DNA from 3 places in the Blautia sp. MSK.18.38 genome. Region 3 is predicted to be linked to each of the others. Evidence: riboswitches for the same ligand, from Rfam matches in the RefSeq annotation. Region 3 holds a riboswitch; each other region holds the start of a gene.
The links. A riboswitch is a leader RNA that binds a small molecule or an ion and turns the genes downstream of it on or off. The one in region 3 is predicted to bind cobalamin.
Positions count from the first base shown of each region.

Region 1 (6,271 bases), on a different contig from region 3:
ATAATGATACGATCCTTGCCAAAGTGGAGCAGGTGGGCGCAGCCTGCCATACAGGAAACCGTACCTGTTTCTTCAAACCGCTGATGAAAAAAGAGTACGATGATACCAACCCACTTCACGTGTTCCAGAATGTGTATGATGTGATCACTGACCGAAAAGAACATCCAAAGGAAGGTTCCTATACCAATTATCTTTTTGATAAAGGAATCGACAAGATTTTGAAAAAAGTCGGTGAAGAATGCACAGAGATCGTCATTGCAGCCAAAAATCCGGATAAAGAAGAGATTAAATACGAAATTTCAGATTTTCTTTATCATATGATGGTACTCATGGTGGAAAAAGGAGTCAGCTGGGAAGAAATCACCAAAGAATTGGTAAAAAGATAAATTATATATCATTCAGGAAAAAAGCTTTTGTACGTCGGATCAGAATGAACGGTTACGAAAGCTTTTTTCTGTTTTCCCGGAATCTTAAAAGAATATGTACAATTTCGGTTAGGCATGATATACTTATCGTCAAAAGTGCGGAAATATAAAAAAGGAAAAGGGAAACAACCAATGATCAAAATTGATGACTGGGTGATTGAAAAAGGAGAGAAGGCACAGGGGAAAATTAAGATCACAGGATACGGCATAGCAATGCCGGCAACTGTGATATGCGGAGTGAAAGACGGACCGACGATATTGATCACAGCGGGAATACACAGTGCGGAGTATGTAGGAATCCAGGCGGCAATGGAACTTGCAAAAGAATTTCAACCGGAAGAACTGAAGGGAAATGTGATCATCGTTCCACTGGTCAATGTCAGTGGCTTTGAGCATCGCACCATGAGTCTGGTCTATGAGGATGGCAAGAACCTGAACCGCGTTTTCCCCGGAGATCCTGAGGGAACAGCTGCAGATCGTATTGCCTATGCTATAGTGACAAAGCTTTTTTCCATAGCAGATTATTATATCGACCTGCATAGCGGAGATGGGTTCGAACAGCTTCATCCCTATGTTTATTATGTAGGGGTTGTAGATGAAAAGACAGCAGAGAAATCATTACATATGGCACGGCATATCGGCGTAAAATATGTGGTCCGTTCCACAACCGCCACAGGTGGCGCCTACAATTATGCTTCTTCTCTTGGAATTCCAAGTATTCTCATCGAAAGAGGCGGACACAGCTACTGGACCTGGGAGGAAGTAGAACAGGATAAAAGAGACGTCCGTCACCTTGTTTTTCATCTCCAGGGAAAGAAATGTCATGGTCTGAAGCATTACCGTCAGATGCTTCTTGAAAATGTAGTCTATGAATATGCGCCGTATACCGGATGCTGGTATCCATCCAAGAAGCCTGGAGAGTACTTCTTTAAGGGAGAAGAACTGGGTGAACTGAAAGATTACTATGGAAATTTACTTTACACATCTATTGCAACTGAAAACGGAGTCGTACTTTATCAAACAGCCAGTCTGAACATTATTGAAGACGGACCAATGATCGCATATGCAGCGATCACGGAGACTCTGACCTGATAGTAAACAACCTTTTCAGAACGCTTCTGTCTGAAATCATATTGAAACAGTAAGAAAACCGGGTTTTACCATTTGCTATTCTATTTGTAAAAACAGCGAGGTAAAATCCGTGTTTTTTTTAGCAGATCAGATAAATCCAATTGTCATATCCCCCATGGGGGATATATACAATTCAAGCATCTTTAACAAAATTTATGAGTTTTCTAAAAATATAACATTTTTCCATAGACATAAACTATAGTTTTATCATATAATGTTGCAGTAATTTAACAGCATTTGCTGATTTTCACATCAGCCGTTGTAAGTTCTGAGAGGATTAATAGGGAAACCGGTGTAAATCCGGTACGATCCCGTCACTGTAAGGGGGAATCCTCAGACAAAGTACCACTGGTCGAGTACGTGAGAAATAGACCGGGAAGGTGCCTGAGGGTAAGGATCCTAAGTCAGGAGACCTGCTTGCAATTGTTTTAAAATGATTCTTACGGAAGATAGGAAGCATATTTATTTTGTGTGCCCGTATTTCGTCACGGGCTTTTTTCGTGCAAATTTTCTAAAATTCCATGCATATTCTGCATATTAAGAATCCAATAGTTTCTTTTATCTAACTAAATTAAAACGGCAATGTTAAAATCGCATCAAATGAGGAAAGGAGTAAAACGTGACAAAGAAACAAGTAGGAAAAAGATTTCTCCAGATCATCATTGTATTATTTGGAATCAGCTTTTTCACATTTGGACTGACCTATCTGTCACCTGGTGATCCTGCGGAGATCATGCTGACAGAGTGTGGTAATCTTCCTACACCAGAGCTTCTGGAACAGACAAGACATGAGCTTGGCCTTGATCAGCCCTTTCTCGTGCAGTATGGTTCCTGGCTGAAGGGTGTTGTTACAGGAGATATGGGACAGTCCTATTCTTTCAAAATGCCGGTAACAGATAAACTGGTATCCTGTTTCTGGCCGACGCTGAGGATGTCGTTGCTGGCACTTCTGATGATGGTCATTATTTCCATACCGCTTGGAATCCTGGCCGCTGTATATCAGAACAAATTCCCGGATTATTTTGTGAGAGGAATTACCTTTGTGGGAGTATCTGTTCCAAGCTTCTGGCTGGGCCTGATCCTTCTCAGCATCTTTGGTGTTCAGCTTCGCTGGATCAATGTTGCAGGAGGCAGTACTGATTTTAAATCCATGATCCTCCCGGCGCTGACTCTTGCACTTGCCATGTCTGCAAAATATACCAGACAGGTAAGAAGTGCAGTACTGGAGGAACTTCACCAGGATTATGTCACAGGTGCAAGAATGCGTGGAATCAAGGAAAGCGTTATTCTCTGGAAACACGTCCTTCCTAACGTAATGCTTCCTCTGGTAACATTGCTGGGACTTTCCCTTGGAAGTCTTCTGGGAGGTACTGCAGTTGTAGAGATCATTTACAACTGGCCTGGAATGGGAAATATGGCAGTAAAAGCAATTTCCTGTCGTGACTATCCTCTTGTACAGGGCTATGTACTCTGGATCGCGATCCTGTACATGTGCATCAACCTGCTTGTGGATCTGTCCTATACTTATCTCGATCCAAGACTTAAGGAGGATAGATAATTGAAAAAGGTATTACGAACATTCAAAGAAAATAAACAGTTCACTCTTTTCTTCATTCTGGGTCTCGTGGTGATCGGAATTGCGATCTTTGCGCCACAGCTCTCACCATATGATCCACTGAATGCAGTTATGACCGAATCACTGCAGGAGCCAAGCTCCGCTCATCTATTCGGAACGGATAAGCTTGGACGAGATCTTCTTTCCCGTGTTATCTTCGGAACAAGAACCTCTCTGATCATGACCTTATGTCTGGTTGCGGTGATCTTTGTCATCGGTACATTTTTAGGAGTTATTGCCGGATATTTCGGCGGCGTTGTGGATGCAGTGATCATGCGTATCGCAGATATGATGATCTCCTTCCCTGGGCTTGTACTGGCCATTGCCATTGCCGGCATGCTTGGACCAAACCTGGTCAATGCCGTTATCTCCATTGCGGCTGTAAGCTGGACAAAATATGCCCGTCTTGCACGAAGTATGGTCTTGAAAGTCAAGAAGAGTCTTTACATAGAGGCAGCTATAGTAAACGGAACAAAGACCTGGAAAATTCTTCTTGTACACATTCTTCCCAACATGGTAACCCAGATGGTGGTAACTGCGGCAGCAGATATCGGAACTATGATGCTGGAGCTGGCTTCCCTTTCATTCCTGGGATTTGGTGCAACTGCGCCGACACCGGAGTGGGGACTGATGCTGAATGAAGGAAGAACCTACATGGCAAAGGCGCCATGGCTTATGATCTACCCTGGTATCGCTATCGTGATCTGTGTTGTTGTTTTCAACATGCTTGGAGACAGCATCCGTGATGTACTGGATCCGCGTCAGGATCAATAAAACAACTCTGTAACAAACCAACACCATATGATCAGTTATTATCTTTAGGAGGATGAAATGAGAAATAATGTAGTTAAAAAAGTGCTGGCTGCTACACTTGCATGTATGATGACTTTTTCCATGACAACAGTGGCTCAGGCAAAGGGTGACAAAAAAAGTGATAAGGAAATCACCATCGGAGTAACAAGCTTTGCAGATACACTGGAGCCGACAGAGCAGTATTTCAGCTGGGTTGTATCCCGTTATGCGATCGGCGAGTGCCTCACAAAATTCGATGAGAACGGTGAGATCGTTCCATGTCTTGCGGAAAAGTGGGAAAACAGTGACGATGGAAAAACATGGACCTTCAAGATCCGTGAGGGCGTAAAATTCTCCAACGGTGACGATATGACACCGGAAATGGTAAAAGCCTCCATCGAACGTACCGCTGAAAAGAGTGACCGTGTTCCGGAATTCTTTGATCTCGACAGCCTCGAAGTTGACGGACAGAACTTGATTTTCCACCTGAACAGAGCAAATGCAAACATGGCCGGATGCCTTGCAGACCCGCTGTTTCTGATCGTAAATACAAATGTAGATGATTCTACATTTGCCATGGAAGGACCGATCTGTACAGGACCTTACGCAGTAGAGTCTTTCAGCCCGACGGATTCCTGTATCGTAGTAAAAAATGAGAACTACTGGGATGGAGAAGTTCCCCTTGATAAAGTTACACTGAAATGTGTGGATGACCAGACAACACGTTCCATGGCTCTTCAGACAGGTGAGATCGATATCGCTTACAACCTGAAAACAGAGAACCTGGTTGAGTTTGAGGGAAATGACAATTACGACATCCAGGAGCTTCAGTCTCTTCGCTCCACCTATGCATTCATGAACCAGAATGAGGATCATGCACTCAGCGATAAGGCTCTTCGCCAGGCACTTCTTCGTGGCCTTGACAAGGAAACATACTGCAACACTCTTCTTGAGGGGGGTGCAACAGCTGGTAAAGCACCGGTTCCTCCAACACTTGACTTTGGATTCGATGATCTGAAGGATGAGAATTCCTATGATCCGGACAGCGCAAAGAAGATCCTTGATGAGGCCGGATACAAAGATGTTGACGGTGACGGATTTGTAGAAACTCCTGACGGAGATCCTCTTGTTCTTGATTTTGTTATCTACACAAGCCGTGCCGAGCTTGGTGTATACGCACAGGCAGCACAGGCCAGTCTGAAGGAGATCGGTATCAACGTAAACCTGAACACAGTAAGTTATGAGACACTTCTTGACATGAGAGATTCCGGTCAGTATGACCTTCTGATCTGGAACGTGCTGGTAGCAAACACTGGAGACCCTGAGAACTACTTAAGAGAGAACTGGTACAGCTCCTCTGCAAACAATACTGCAGGATACAATAACCCGGAGGTTGACAAGCTTCTTGACGAGCTTGCGCAGACATTTGATGAGGACAAGAGAAAAGATCTCATCATCGATATTCAGCAGGATATCATGGATGATGCTGCAACTGTATTCTTTGGTTATGAGACAACCTACCTCTTCTCCAACAAAAAGGTAACAGGTGTTAAGATGTATCCAATGGATTATTACTGGCTGACAAAGGATATCACTCTTGCCGAGTAAAGGAGCGCTTATTTATGCTTGAGATCAAGGATCTTTCCGTTCAGTACGGAAAACAGGCACCTACCATTGAACATTTCAACCTTTCCATGAAGAAGGGGGAGATCATCAGTGTGGTAGGCGAGAGTGGAAGTGGAAAAACAACCGTGATCCGTGCTGTCCTCGGTGCACTCGCCGGAGGTGGCCGGGTCAGCACCGGAGATATTCAGTTTCACGGACATTCTCTGCTTTCCAATACAAAGGATGAATGGAGAAATTTAAGGGGTACCCGCATTTCCATGATCTTCCAGGACTGCGGCGGAACCCTGAACCCTATCCGTAAGATTGGAAGTCAGTATGTGGAATATATCTGTACACATACAGATATATCCAAAGCAGAAGCATGGAAGAAAGGCTGTTCCATGCTCCAGAAAATGCGTCTTCCGGACGCGGAAAATATCATGAAAAGTTATCCTCACCAGCTTTCCGGTGGTATGCGCCAGCGAGTTGGTATTGCCATGGCCATGACTTTTAACCCGGAGCTGCTTCTTGCAGATGAGCCGACCAGTGCGCTGGACGTTACTACACAGGCACAGATCGTACGCCAGATGATGGAGCTCCGTGATGATTTCGGAACCGGTATCATCATTGTTACTCATAACATTGGCGTAGCAGCCTATATGGCAGATCAGCTTGTTGTTATGCAAAACGGAAAAGTTGTGGA
Region 1 covers NZ_JANFYP010000015.1:57,027-63,297, reverse strand. The annotation lists gene hisIE (bifunctional phosphoribosyl-AMP cyclohydrolase/phosphoribosyl-ATP diphosphatase HisIE) at 1-386, shown strand, start outside; gene NE638_RS10690 (M14 family metallopeptidase) at 558-1,517, shown strand; cobalamin riboswitch at 1,803-1,991, shown strand; gene nikB (nickel ABC transporter permease) at 2,176-3,114, shown strand; gene nikC (nickel transporter permease) at 3,115-3,945, shown strand; gene NE638_RS10675 (ABC transporter substrate-binding protein) at 4,003-5,571, shown strand; gene NE638_RS10670 (ABC transporter ATP-binding protein) at 5,586-6,271, shown strand, end outside.
Region 1: it holds a riboswitch for cobalamin, as region 3 does, so the genes downstream of both, nikB (nickel ABC transporter permease) here and NE638_RS13275 (ABC transporter permease) in region 3, are expected to answer to the same signal.

Region 2 (6,271 bases), on a different contig from region 3:
TGAGCACCTTATCTTTTTTTCTCTGTGAAGCTGTTTCTTTCACTGCATTTTCTCCGATCAGTCAAGATTTACGTCCGGATATAATCCCTTTGCAAAAGTTTCGATTCCGTCCTGGGTACGTGTTGCACTTGCATACATCTCACTGAGCATGATCGGGTAAACACGTCCGTTCTTTACTGCGTCAAGGCTCTTCAGGGACTCATCATCCTGGATCACTGCAAGCTGGCTGTTCTTAACAGTTTCCGGATCATCTCCTGCATATGGCATGTAAACCACAAAGATCACGTCAGGGTTGGCTGCGATGATATCCTCTTTTCCAACGGTGGAAGCATCCGGGTTTGCAAGAGTTGCGCCTAACTGTGTTACCATATCTCCGCCAAGGCTCTTTACGCCATAGTTTGTGATGTCATCTCCAAGAGGCTCCAATACCATTACGCTTGGTTTGTCTTTTACATCTGCAGTTGCAGTAAGAGTTTTGTCGATCACTGCTTTTGCATCATCAACGATAGCCTGTGCTTTGTCCTGTACATCGAAGATCTTTCCGATATTTAAGATATCTGTGAATTCATTTTCCAGTGTTCTGTCGCCGTCCGGACGAGTATTGGTGTTGTAGTAGGTGTTGCAGCCTTTGTCGATCCAGTCTGTTACATTTCCCAGATTCTCATCAGAGAAAAGAGAGCTCCAGGATAAGATCATATCCGGCTCCAGCATTGTTACAGTTTCAAGGGATGGGGTAAATTCGTCAAGATAATTTGTTTTTGAGAATGCTTCTTTGAGATCTTCCGGAACTTCATTATCAAGACCTGCGGTAGCTACCAGGTGGTCTTCCAGACCAAGTGCGAGCATAGTCTCAATGCTTCCCTGATATACAGCAAGGACTTTTTCCGGTGCTTTTTCATAAGTGGTTTCGATTTCGTTTCCATCGTAATCATAGGTTGTGATGGTCAGAGGATATTCTGTCTTGGTTGCCTCTGCGGAAGAATCTTCGGTGTCTGCAGACTCTGTACTGTCTTCTGCTGCCGGCTGATTGTCTTCCTTGATGGTCTCGGAGTCTGCTCTCTCTGCGGCATAAACAGCCGGAGCTGCTGATACGGTCATTGCCGCTGCCATTACCATTGCCATGATTCTTGTGGATACATACTTGTTTTTCATTTCATTTCCTCTCTTTTCGCCTGTTTTATCTCCTGTTGCCTATGGGTAACCGAAAAGATGGGGCTTCATAAAATCTGCACGGAACACTTTGTACGGAAGCTCCCACTTACATACTGTCAAGCAGGTTTCCTGACTTACAGACTCAGAAAAAACTCCGCAAAATAAAAACTGATACACCATTCATCTTTTAGCCGATCATGAATGATGTATCAGAATTTTCTCCAGAATCTCTCTGACATCGGGATTTCGCCTTCTCACATGAGTTTCTGCAATGGCATGTGAAATCCCTTCTTCTGTATACAGTGGCCGCAACCGCTCAGGCTTTTTACCCGATTCCCTCTCACAGTATCCGACAGCATATGTGCCGGTGATACTGTCCACTTCACAGCAATTCAATTACGCTGATACTGATTCTAACATACCGGTTTTCCAATTACAACCTTGAGGCCGGATTTTTACATTTTTTTGCAGAAATAGTCTGCCCGGAGAGATCCCTCTCAGATCTTTTTCAGCTTGGCAAAACCGGCGAACATTTTTTTCACGCCGACTTTGTCAAAGTCTACCGTCACTTCGTAGTCTCTGCCGCCGTCTGCGATATTTTTTACGATACCGACTCCGAATTTCACATGACGGACCGTGTCTCCCTCACCATAGTCCAGGCTGTCCGCCTTCTTCACTGTGAAATCTTTTTTCTGCAGGGTGCTCTTTGCCTGGAAATTCATTTTCATCTGGGCATAGGCGCTTTTCGGAGATACGATATCATCTACCCTGGGCTTTTTCTCCTGAATGGTATGTCCAAGATCTACCAGCTCCCGTGGAACCTCCCTTACAAAACGTGACACACGGTTATACTGAGTCTCCCCACGGATCATCCGCTGTTTTGCACAGGTTAAGGTCAGTTCCTTCATGGCACGGGTGATCCCCACATAACAGAGCCTTCGCTCCTCCTCGATATCCGACGGATCACCGGACCAGATGGAAGCATACCCCGGAAAAACACCGTCCTCCATTCCCACGATAAATACATTTGGGAATTCCAGTCCCTTGGCACTGTGAAGGGTCATCAGCAGCACATAATCCTGATCCGGATCAACAGAATCGATATCTGCCACCAGTGCGATCTCCTCCAGAAATGCAGAAAGTGTTGCCGGCTGTCCGGCCTCCTCCATGGCTTCCTGGAAGGATTCTGTCTTGGAGATCAGCTCATCGATATTTTCGATCCTCGCCTGGGCCTCCTCCGTTTTCTCTGCCTCCAGTTCCTTCACATAACCGGTAAGCTCAATGACCTCTTCCAGGGTTTCACGGACTGTATAGGCCTCTGCCTTACTTTTCAGTCCCTGGATAAAGGATACAAAATCATTGATCTTTCCTGCTGCCCTGCCAATGGACGGTACTTCCTCCACCACGCGGAGCGCATCGTAAAAGCTCAGGTTCATCATATCCGCATAGTCCTGGACACGGCCGATGCTGGTGAGTCCGATCCCTCTTTTTGGCACATTTAAGATCCTGCGCACAGCCAGATCATCACTGGCATTGTCAAGGGTCTTCAGATAGCTTAACAGATCCTTGATCTCTTTGCGGGCATAAAAGTTCACGCCGCCGACAATCTTATAAGGAACATTTGCCAGGAGAAATTTCTCCTCAAAGAGACGGGACTGGGCATTGGTCCGATAAAGTACTGCACAGTCCTTGTACTGGAATTTCCCGTTGCGGCGCCCCTGGATGATCTCTCCTGCAACATACTCCGCTTCCTCAAATCCGTTGTTGAACTGACGGAAATGTACTTTATCGCCCTCTTCGTTCTCTGTCCAGAGGCGTTTTTCCTTACGCTCTGTGTTGTTGACGATCACCTCATTGGCTGCATTGAGGATGTTCTGGGTAGAACGGTAATTCTGTTCCAGGCGCACCACCTTAGCCTCAGGAAAAACCTTCTCAAAGCCTAAGATATTCCCGATATTTGCTCCACGAAAACGATAGATGGACTGATCATCATCACCAACCACACAGAGATTCTTGTATTTCTCGGCAAGAAGACTTACAAATTTAAACTGGGCAGTATTGGTATCCTGATACTCATCCACCATAATATATTTGAAACGTTCCTGATAATAGTCCAGGATATCCGGATTATGCTGAAAAAGCTCCACAGTCTTCACGATCAGGTCATCAAAATCCAGCGCATTGTTTCCCCGGAGGATAGACTGATATTCCTTATACATACCGGCAATCTTCCGTGCATCCGGATCGCCGCCCGCATTCAGCTCCATCTCTTCCGGTGTGATCAGTTCATCCTTGGCATGGGAAATCTCAGCAAGAACAGCGCGTTCCTTGTAGATCTTGGTATTGATATCAAACTTCCGGAAGATTTCCTTCATGACTGTTTTCTGGTCGTCGGCATCATAGATGGTAAAATTACTGCCAAAGCCCAGCACCTCAATATGTCTGCGCAGGATCCTCACGCAGGCGGAATGGAAGGTGGAGACCCATACGCTCTCCGCACCCATTCCCGCAATTTTATTCACACGTTCCCGCATCTCACTGGCGGCCTTGTTAGTAAAGGTGATCGCCAGGATATTCCATGGGTTTACACCCTTTTCTTCCATTAAATAGGCGATCCTGTGGGTCAGCACTCTTGTTTTTCCGGAACCGGCTCCTGCGAGGATCAGAAGTGGTCCCTCTGTATGTACGGCAGCTTCCCGCTGCATAGGATTCAATGTGTCCAAAGCATCATGTATACTCATTTTGATCTCCATTTCTTTTTCCATATGAACAGTATCTTTATATACTATCATGACTTTACTTTCCGGTAAACCCACCTCTCTGAAAAAAAGTTTCTTTACAAGTAGTATTTAAAACTATATAATAGGGAGCAGAGGTGATAATGCGATGACAGAAAACGAAAAAGAAATGATGAACAGCATTTTTGCAAAAATTGCTGAGCTTGATTATATAAAACCCGATGAAATTCCCAATATTGCTCTTTACATGGATCAGGTCACAACCTTTATGGAAGATAATCTCGCTTCCACCAAGCGTCATGATGATGACAAGATCCTGACCAAGACCATGATCAACAATTACGCAAAGAACAAGCTCCTTCCCCCGCCGGAAAAAAAGCGGTATTCCCGGGAGCATCTGCTGATGCTGATCTTTATCTACTATTTTAAGAATATCCTCTCCATCAGTGATATCCAGACCCTTCTGGGACCGATCACCGAGAAATACTTCAAGTCCGTTACAGAAAAGGACATGACTTACATCTACCAGGAGGTTTTCAGTATGGAGCAGTCACAGATCCGTTACCTGGAAAAGGATCTTATGCGCCGTTTCAAAAGTGCCGGAGAAATTTTTGAGGACGCCGACCCGGAGGATAAGGAATTCCTTCACCAGTTTTCCTTTATCTGTCTTCTTAGCTTCGACGTATACATGAAAAAAATGATCATCGAAAACATGATCGACCACATGAATTCCTCAAAAGATACGGATTCCTCAAAAAAAGACAAATAATATCCGGAGCTCACATCCGGTCATAAACGTGCGTCGCCGGGCGCACCGAAAAAAAAAGAGACAGACGCACGATCGCCTGTCTCTTTTTCGTTACAGCATTATCCGTTATCATCACGGTATGGACGTAAGCCTTATTCTGCTTCGCCGCCCTGCTCCCCGTTATCCTTCTTCATACGTGCAAATACCATCTCATAACCATCATTTCCATAGTTCAGGGAACGGTTCACACGGCTGATCGTAGCTGTGGAAGCTCCTGTTTTCTCGGAAATATCAAGGTATGTACGCTTATCAGTAAGCATCTTGGCTACCTCGAAGCGCTGAGATAAAGAAAGCAGCTCATTGATGGTGCACACATCCTCAAAAAATGTATAACACTCTTCCTTATCCTTCAGGCACAGGATCGCTTCAAAAAGATGATCCACAGCCTCCGTCCTGATTTTTTTGCTCATTGTTACGCTCCTTTAAAATACATAAATTTCGTCTAATACAATACTGATATTTTAACACTCTAAATCGTGATAAGCAAGCCTTTTAAGGAAATTTAATAAACTATTTCGCTATTTTGTCTTTCTATAGCGGACACATGATTTTCCCATTTCCACTGCCCCGGAAAACATTTGGGATTTGCTTTTTCTGCTGTGATTGGGTATACTTAAAATAATATCCAAAAGAAAAGGAGACTTATCAAATGAATCGTTTTTTCAACATGGACAACAAATTCTTCGTGTTCATGGGACGCGTAGCAGACCTGCTTCTTCTGAATTTTCTGTGCATCCTCTGCTGTATTCCGGTTGTCACCGCAGGCGCCTCCATAACAGCTCTCTACTATGTCACACTGAAGATGGCAAGAGACGAAGAATCTTATATTGCCCGCAGCTTTTTCCGCTCATTCAAACAGAACTTCAAACAGGCGACCATCATCAATATCATCATGCTCCTCACCGCTGCTGTTCTGTTTATCGATCTTCGAATCGCCAGAGCCGGAAGCGGAGCTATGTACAAAGGACTTTTCAGCCTGTTCATTGCATTTGCACTGATCTATGTGATGATCCTTCTGTACATTTATCCGATCCTTTCCAAATTTTTTAATTCCGTCAAGAATACCTTTGTAAATGCATTCCTGATGTCCGTCCGCCATCTTCCGCTGACACTTTTGATGCTTGTGATCTCTGCGTCTCCGCTCCTTCTGATGTGGCTTTTTGCTTATGTGAGCTACGCACAGTTTACATCCATCCTGATCATGCTTTTTATTCTGATGGGATTTTCCACGCTGGCCTACTGGAAATCAAAGATCTTTGTAAAGATCTTCGATAACTATATACCGAAAGATGAAAACGAAGAAAACGGCGAAGAGAAAAACGAACCGAAAGAGGCATAATGAAGCGCTGGAACGACAAGCCTTATCATTCTCTGGACTATATGCTCCGGGAGCGATACGGCGAAAAGGTCTACCGGGTTGCATTAAACGGCGGCATGTCTTGTCCCAACCGTGACGGCACCCTGGGCAAAAAAGGCTGCATCTTCTGCAGCCAGGGCGGAAGCGGAGATTTTGCAGCAAACGCCGCTCTTTCCATTACAGAGCAGATCAACACACAGATCAAAAGTCTCTCTT
Region 2 covers NZ_JANFYP010000004.1:65,914-72,184, forward strand. The annotation lists gene NE638_RS03990 (FecCD family ABC transporter permease) at 1-43, opposite strand, end outside; gene NE638_RS03995 (ABC transporter substrate-binding protein) at 58-1,152, opposite strand; cobalamin riboswitch at 1,256-1,551, opposite strand; gene pcrA (DNA helicase PcrA) at 1,650-3,893, opposite strand; gene NE638_RS04005 (DUF1836 domain-containing protein) at 4,039-4,659, shown strand; gene NE638_RS04010 (YerC/YecD family TrpR-related protein) at 4,791-5,108, opposite strand; gene NE638_RS04015 (YesL family protein) at 5,348-6,037, shown strand; gene NE638_RS04020 (TIGR01212 family radical SAM protein) at 6,037-6,271, shown strand, end outside.
Region 2: it holds a riboswitch for cobalamin, as region 3 does, so the genes downstream of both, NE638_RS03995 (ABC transporter substrate-binding protein) here and NE638_RS13275 (ABC transporter permease) in region 3, are expected to answer to the same signal.

Region 3 (6,271 bases):
TGAAATGTGCAGTAGCGAAAAGCTATATCATGACAGCATTACTGTCTGTGGTCGTACTCGCAGTAAGTGAAGGTACAGTTTATCATGTTCTTTTATTTTTACAGACACCGGATAATGTCATTAATCTGACAATGCTATATTTGCGGCTGATCTTTGCGGGAATCCCGATCATAGCTGCTTATAATATATTTGCAGCGATCCTTCGGGCACTTGGAAACAGCAGATCTCCGTTGATCGCAATGACAGTGGCAGCAGTGATCAATGTGGGACTGGATCTGTTATTTGTGGCGGTTTTTGGCTGGGGTATTGCCGGAGCAGCAGTGGCAACCGTTATCGCACAGGGATTTTCAGCCTTGTACTGTTTGATCGTATTACGTAAAATCCCGGATATCCGCCTGGAAAAGAAGGACTTTTACAGGCAGCCCTCTATGAGCCTGCGGCTTTTGGAACTGGCGGTTCCTCTTGCGATACAGAATGTGATCATCTCCGTGGGAGGACTTGTGGTACAGTATGTGATCAATGGATTTGGTTTTCTGTTTGTGGCGGGATTTACGGCATCGAACAAGCTGTATGGGGTTTTGGAGATGGCTGCCGTTTCATATGGATATGCTATTACAACCTATGTGGGCCAGAATCTTGGTGCAAAAAAATACCAGAGGATTCGAAAAGGCGTGCGCAGCGGCACTTATATGGCAGTGCTCACTTCGGCTTTCATTTCCGGCATGATGGTACTGTTTGGACGTAATGTACTGTCCCTGTTTGTATCCGGTGAACCGGATCAGACCCGACAGGTATTGGATATAGCATATAAGTATTTGTTTATTATGGCTGTCTTTTTGTGGGTGCTGTATCTGCTGTATGTGTATCGTTCCGCTATCCAGGGCCTGGGTAATACTTTGATTCCGCTTGCCAGCGGCATTGCAGAATTTATAATGCGTGTCAGTGTTGCGCTGCTGCTGCCAAAACTGATCGGTGAAGATGGAATATACTATGCAGAGATCTGTGCATGGAGCAGCGCAGCTGTTTTATTATTCGTAAGTTATATGATCATTATACGGAAATATAAAGAAGTCACCGTTCATACATAATGTTATTTACTTAAGAGATTTATAATAATACAGGCAGAAAATATCCGGGTTTCACTATGAAATGTTCAGATATTTTATATTTGACAAAAAACTATTTATATAAAAAGAAAAGTATGATATTATAATATTTATTCATTGCAACTATGAAAATTGAATAGTCAGAAGGGTGTACAAAGTACTTAATAAGGAATCTGGTGAAATGCCAGAACAGCCACCGCTACTGTGACAGGGACGAAAACCAAAATATCACTGGAGAGATCCGGGAAGATGGTAAGTAGGAAGAACTGGAGTCAGGAGACTTGCCTTTTTGACAGAAGAATTCTGATTCGGATGGGATACAGAAGGAATAAGCTCTGCCTGAGGTAGAGGTTTGTTTTTTGTGCTGATATGATGCTGGATCATATCAGCTTTTTTTATTTTAACCGAATAAACAGATGAAAAATGAGGAGAAATGAAAATGGGAAAAGTAATTGCAAAGCGTTTTATATTTATGATTCCGGTAGTGCTGGCGGTTACATTTATTATTTTTATGCTGAGTTTTATATCGGCAGGTGATGCGGCCAGAGTGCTGGCGGAGAAAAAATATGAGCATCCGTCACCGGAGCAGGTAGAAGAAGTACGGCATGAGGAAGGACTGGATCAGCCGGTGCTGGTACAATACGGGAAATGGCTGGATCAGGCACTTCATGGCGATTTTGGAAAATCATATTCTACCAGAAAACCGGCTTTTGAGGAATTAAAAAGATATTTTCCACAGACATTTAAACTGGCAGTTACTTCGTTTTTATTGTTGATGATCGTGTCAGTCCCTCTTGGAATTTTGTCGGCAATTTATGAAAACAGAGTTCTGGATAAAGTCATTCGCATTTTGTCGTCCCTCAGTGTATCTATGCCGTCTTTCTGGATCGGTCTGATGCTGCTCTATATATTTGGAGTAAAGCTAAAAGTGATTTCCGTGATCGGAGGAGATGCCGGAGGCATCCCGATTCTTGCGGCATTTGCCATGGATATCAGTTTCTTTGGAATTATGACGAGATTGATCCGTACCAATATGATACAGGTGCTGAAGCAGGATTACATACGTGCCAGCAGAGCTAAGGGATTGTCATCTGTAAATGTAATTTTGCGTCATGGTCTGAAAAATATCCTGATTCCTGTGCTGACACGTCTGGTATCAATTGTGATCGGTTTTTTCTGTGGCTCAGCTGTGATAGAAAGTATTTTTTCAATTCAGGGAATCGGAAATCTGGCATTGAAATCCGTGATCTCAAAAGACACTCCGGTGCTGCAATGTTTTATCTTTATTCTGGCTGTTGGCATTGTAGTATTAAATTTTCTTGTGGATATCGCCTATTCTGCGATTGACCGGCGAATCCAGTTAAAGTAAAGGAGAGATCATAGAATGGGAAGCAGAAGAAAGCAGAAAACAGAAAAAAGCATGATCCAGAATCTGTACTGGAAACAGGTATTCCGGTCACCGAAAACAAAAATAGGATTGATGGTGGTCATAATTTTTGCATTGGCAGCTATTTTTGCACCTGTACTGGCGCCGCATGATCCACTGCTTGTGGATGTTTCGATAAAATTAAAGAATCCGTCGGCGGCATATCCTTTAGGTACTGATCAGCTGGGACGATGTATTTTATCAAGACTTCTCTGGGGCAGCCGGTATTCACTGAGCTATAGCTTTACGGTGCTTCTGATTACTGTATGTGTCGGGGTGCCGATCGGACTGTTTGCCGGATATGTAGGTGGAAAAATCGATTCCATAATTATGAGGATCATTGATGTATTTATGGCTATGCCGGTCTTTATTGTGGCACTTGCCATTGCAGGAACCGTAGGAGCCAGCGGCGCTCATCTGATTCTGTCCTTATCGGTCGTATCCTGGGCAGAATATGCAAGGCTTGCCCGAGCATTGACACTTCAGGAAAAAAATAAAAATTATATGACCGCACTAAAAGCCGGCGGCTGCGGCCACGCAAGGATCATATTTAGGCATGTATTGAGAAATATCCTGCCATCTGTGATCGCACTGGCAACAATGGAAATCGGTTCGATCATTCTGTCAATTGCCGGTTTTTCCTTTATCGGCCTTGGTGTGCAGGCACCGACACCGGAATGGGGGATCATGCTCAGTGACAGTAGAAGTTATATCCAGACTTATCCAAGACTGATGTTTTATCCGGGCATACTGATCATGATCATTGTTCTGGCATTTAATTATCTGGGGGAGGGAATACAGAATGGAACAGCCCAAAAATGATGTCCTAAGGGTAAAAAGACTACATGTGGAGTTTCAGACATCTCACGGAATGGTTCATGCAGTAAAAGATGTCAGCCTGGAAGTAAAACGCGGAAGGATCCATGCTCTGGTGGGAGAAAGTGGAAGCGGCAAGTCAGTTACCTCTCTGACGATCATGAATCTGCTTGCAGGAAATGGAAAGGTGATATCCGGAGATGTGACACTGAACGAAAAGAGTCTTCTGAAGTTATCAGGAAAAGAAAAACGACAGTTATACGGAGACAGGATCGGAATGATCTTTCAGGATCCGACTGCTGCTCTTGATCCGCTTTTTACAGTTGAACAACTGCTTCTGGAAGGACTGAGAAAACATCGCAAAATGAGCAAAAAACAGGCAAGGGAAGTAGCGTTGGAAAGTCTGCGGATGATGAATCTGCGTGATCCGGAAGAACTGATGAAGAAAAAACCTTACGAATTGTCTGGTGGTATGTGCCAACGTGTTATGATCGCCATTGCCATGTCCATGAAACCGGATTATCTGATCGCAGATGAGCCGACGACAGCCTTGGATGTAACCGTACAGAAGCAGATCCTGGAAGAAATCTATCAGCTATCCAGGAAAGAAAATCTGGGCGTGTTATTTATTACGCATGATCTGGGTGTGGTGGCAGAGATCGCAGATGATGTTTCGATCATGAAAGACGGCGAAATAGTGGAAAACGGAACGGTTGAAGAGATCTTTTATCATCCGCAGCATTCATATACAAAAAAACTGTTGGATGCAGTTTTATAGGGGAAAAGTATGAGTACGTTACTAAAGACAGAACATTTAAAAAAATATTATGGCAAGAAAAAAATTGTGAAGGCAGTGGATGATGTAAGTCTGGAAATCCATGCAGGATCATCCATGGCCCTGATCGGTGAAAGTGGAAGTGGTAAAACTACATTCGGAAAGCTGATCGCCGGCCTGGAGAAACCTACAGATGGAAAATTCTGGTTTCAGGGACAGGAAATGCAGGATTTGTCTGAAAAGCAGTTTCGTCCATATCGCAAGAATCTTCAGATGGTCTTTCAAAGCAGCAGCGGGGTATTTGATCCCGGTTATACCATTGGAGAAAATATTCTGGAAATTTTGAAATTACATGAAAAACTGCAAGAGGGTGAGTATGAAGAGCGAGTAAAGGAGGCTTTGATCCAGACGGGGCTTGATCCGGATATCCGCAACCGTTATGTTGGACAGATTTCAGGAGGTCAGTGTCAGAGAGCTAATATTGCGAGAGCATTGGTATTAAGACCGGAACTTGTGATCTGTGATGAACCGGTATCCAGTCTGGATTATTCCATACGAAAGCAGATCCTGCATCTGTTAAATGAGCTGCAGGAAAAATATGAGATGACCTATTTACTGATCACTCACGATCTGTCCAACGTTCCATATCTCTGCAAAGAGGTGGCTATTATGTATCAGGGACGCGTGGTCGAGTTTATTGATCATACGGACAGCTTAAAGGAGACTGCCGTACATCCTTATACAAAAGATCTGTTTGATTCTATTCCGGTAAAAGAACCGAAAATGCGAAGAATCGGATCGCAGGAAAAGAAAATATTTTCAGATACCATTCCGGAACAGGGCTGCCCATATCAGAACCGGTGCAGAAGATGTACAAATATATGCAGAGAGCATATACCGGAATTGACAGAAATTGAAACAGGACATTTTGCGGCATGTCATATGCTGTAAAATATAAAACAAACAAAGGAGAGGAAGAAATGAAGAAAAGACGTGTAGCAAAATTGATAGCATTGAGCATGGTGGCGGCAACTTTACTGACAGGTGTCAATGTACAGGCAAAAGAGGAAAAAGTAGTTACGGCAATGACATCCATTGATCTGACTCCTGAACTTTGTGACCCTATAAAAAGTGGTCCGGACTTTCGTCTTTATGAAATGATCTATGATCCTCTGGTACGTTACGGAGAAAATGGAGAAATCAAACCGGCATTGGCAGAATCCTGGGATATCAGCGAAGATGGCACAACCTATACGTTCCATTTAAGAAAAGATGTGAAATTCTCGGACGGCACAGAGTTTAATGCAGACAATGTGATGTGGAATTATAACAGATGGGTGGAACAGGATGTGATCGGTAACTTTTCAGCCAAACTGGAAAATGTTACAAAGGTAGATGATTATACTGTAGAATTTAAGTTCGCAGAACCATGTTATACTCTGCTGATCGAATTCAGCTATCCAAGACCGTTCCGTTTTACCTGTGAAAGTGCACTGGATGAAGATGGAGAATTTTGTCAGGAAGTGGGTACCGGAATGTGGATGATCGACAGTTATGAAAGCGGTCAGGAGGTTGTCCTGGTACCAAATCCTAATTATTACGGTGAGAAACCAAATATTGATAAAGTAGTTCTGAAACAGGTGGTAGACGGTGATGCCAGAGTGATGGCACTTCAGAGTGGAGAGGCAGATCTGAATCTTCAGGATATTCCATCCGAAAGCTTCAGTATTATCCAGGCAGATAAAAATTTATCGACAGAACAACAGGTTTCCACACTTTCTTACTATCTGATCGAAAATTATGATACACCGGCGCTTCAGGATGTAAACGTACGTCAGGCACTGAATTATGCAACAAATAAAGAAAGCATTGTAAATGATCTGCTGGATGGTTACGGCAATCCTGCAACCGGACTTATGTCTCCGACAGTTCCTTATGTAACAGAAGAAAACAGCAAGGGCTATCCATATGATCCGGATAAAGCAAAGGAACTGTTAAAGGAAGCAGGATATGAGGATACAGATGGAGATGGTATTGTAGAAAAAGACGGAGAACCACTGAGCCTCAGACTGGTATTCCAGACTGAAGAATATGCTTCATGGAAATCTCTTTGTGAATTCCTGAAATCTGAATATGAGAAGGTCGGTG
Region 3 covers NZ_JANFYP010000022.1:7,586-13,856, forward strand. The annotation lists gene NE638_RS13270 (MATE family efflux transporter) at 1-1,088, shown strand, start outside; cobalamin riboswitch at 1,236-1,409, shown strand; gene NE638_RS13275 (ABC transporter permease) at 1,546-2,475, shown strand; gene nikC (nickel transporter permease) at 2,491-3,354, shown strand; gene NE638_RS13285 (ABC transporter ATP-binding protein) at 3,335-4,126, shown strand; gene NE638_RS13290 (oligopeptide/dipeptide ABC transporter ATP-binding protein) at 4,136-5,074, shown strand; gene NE638_RS13295 (nickel ABC transporter substrate-binding protein) at 5,104-6,271, shown strand, end outside.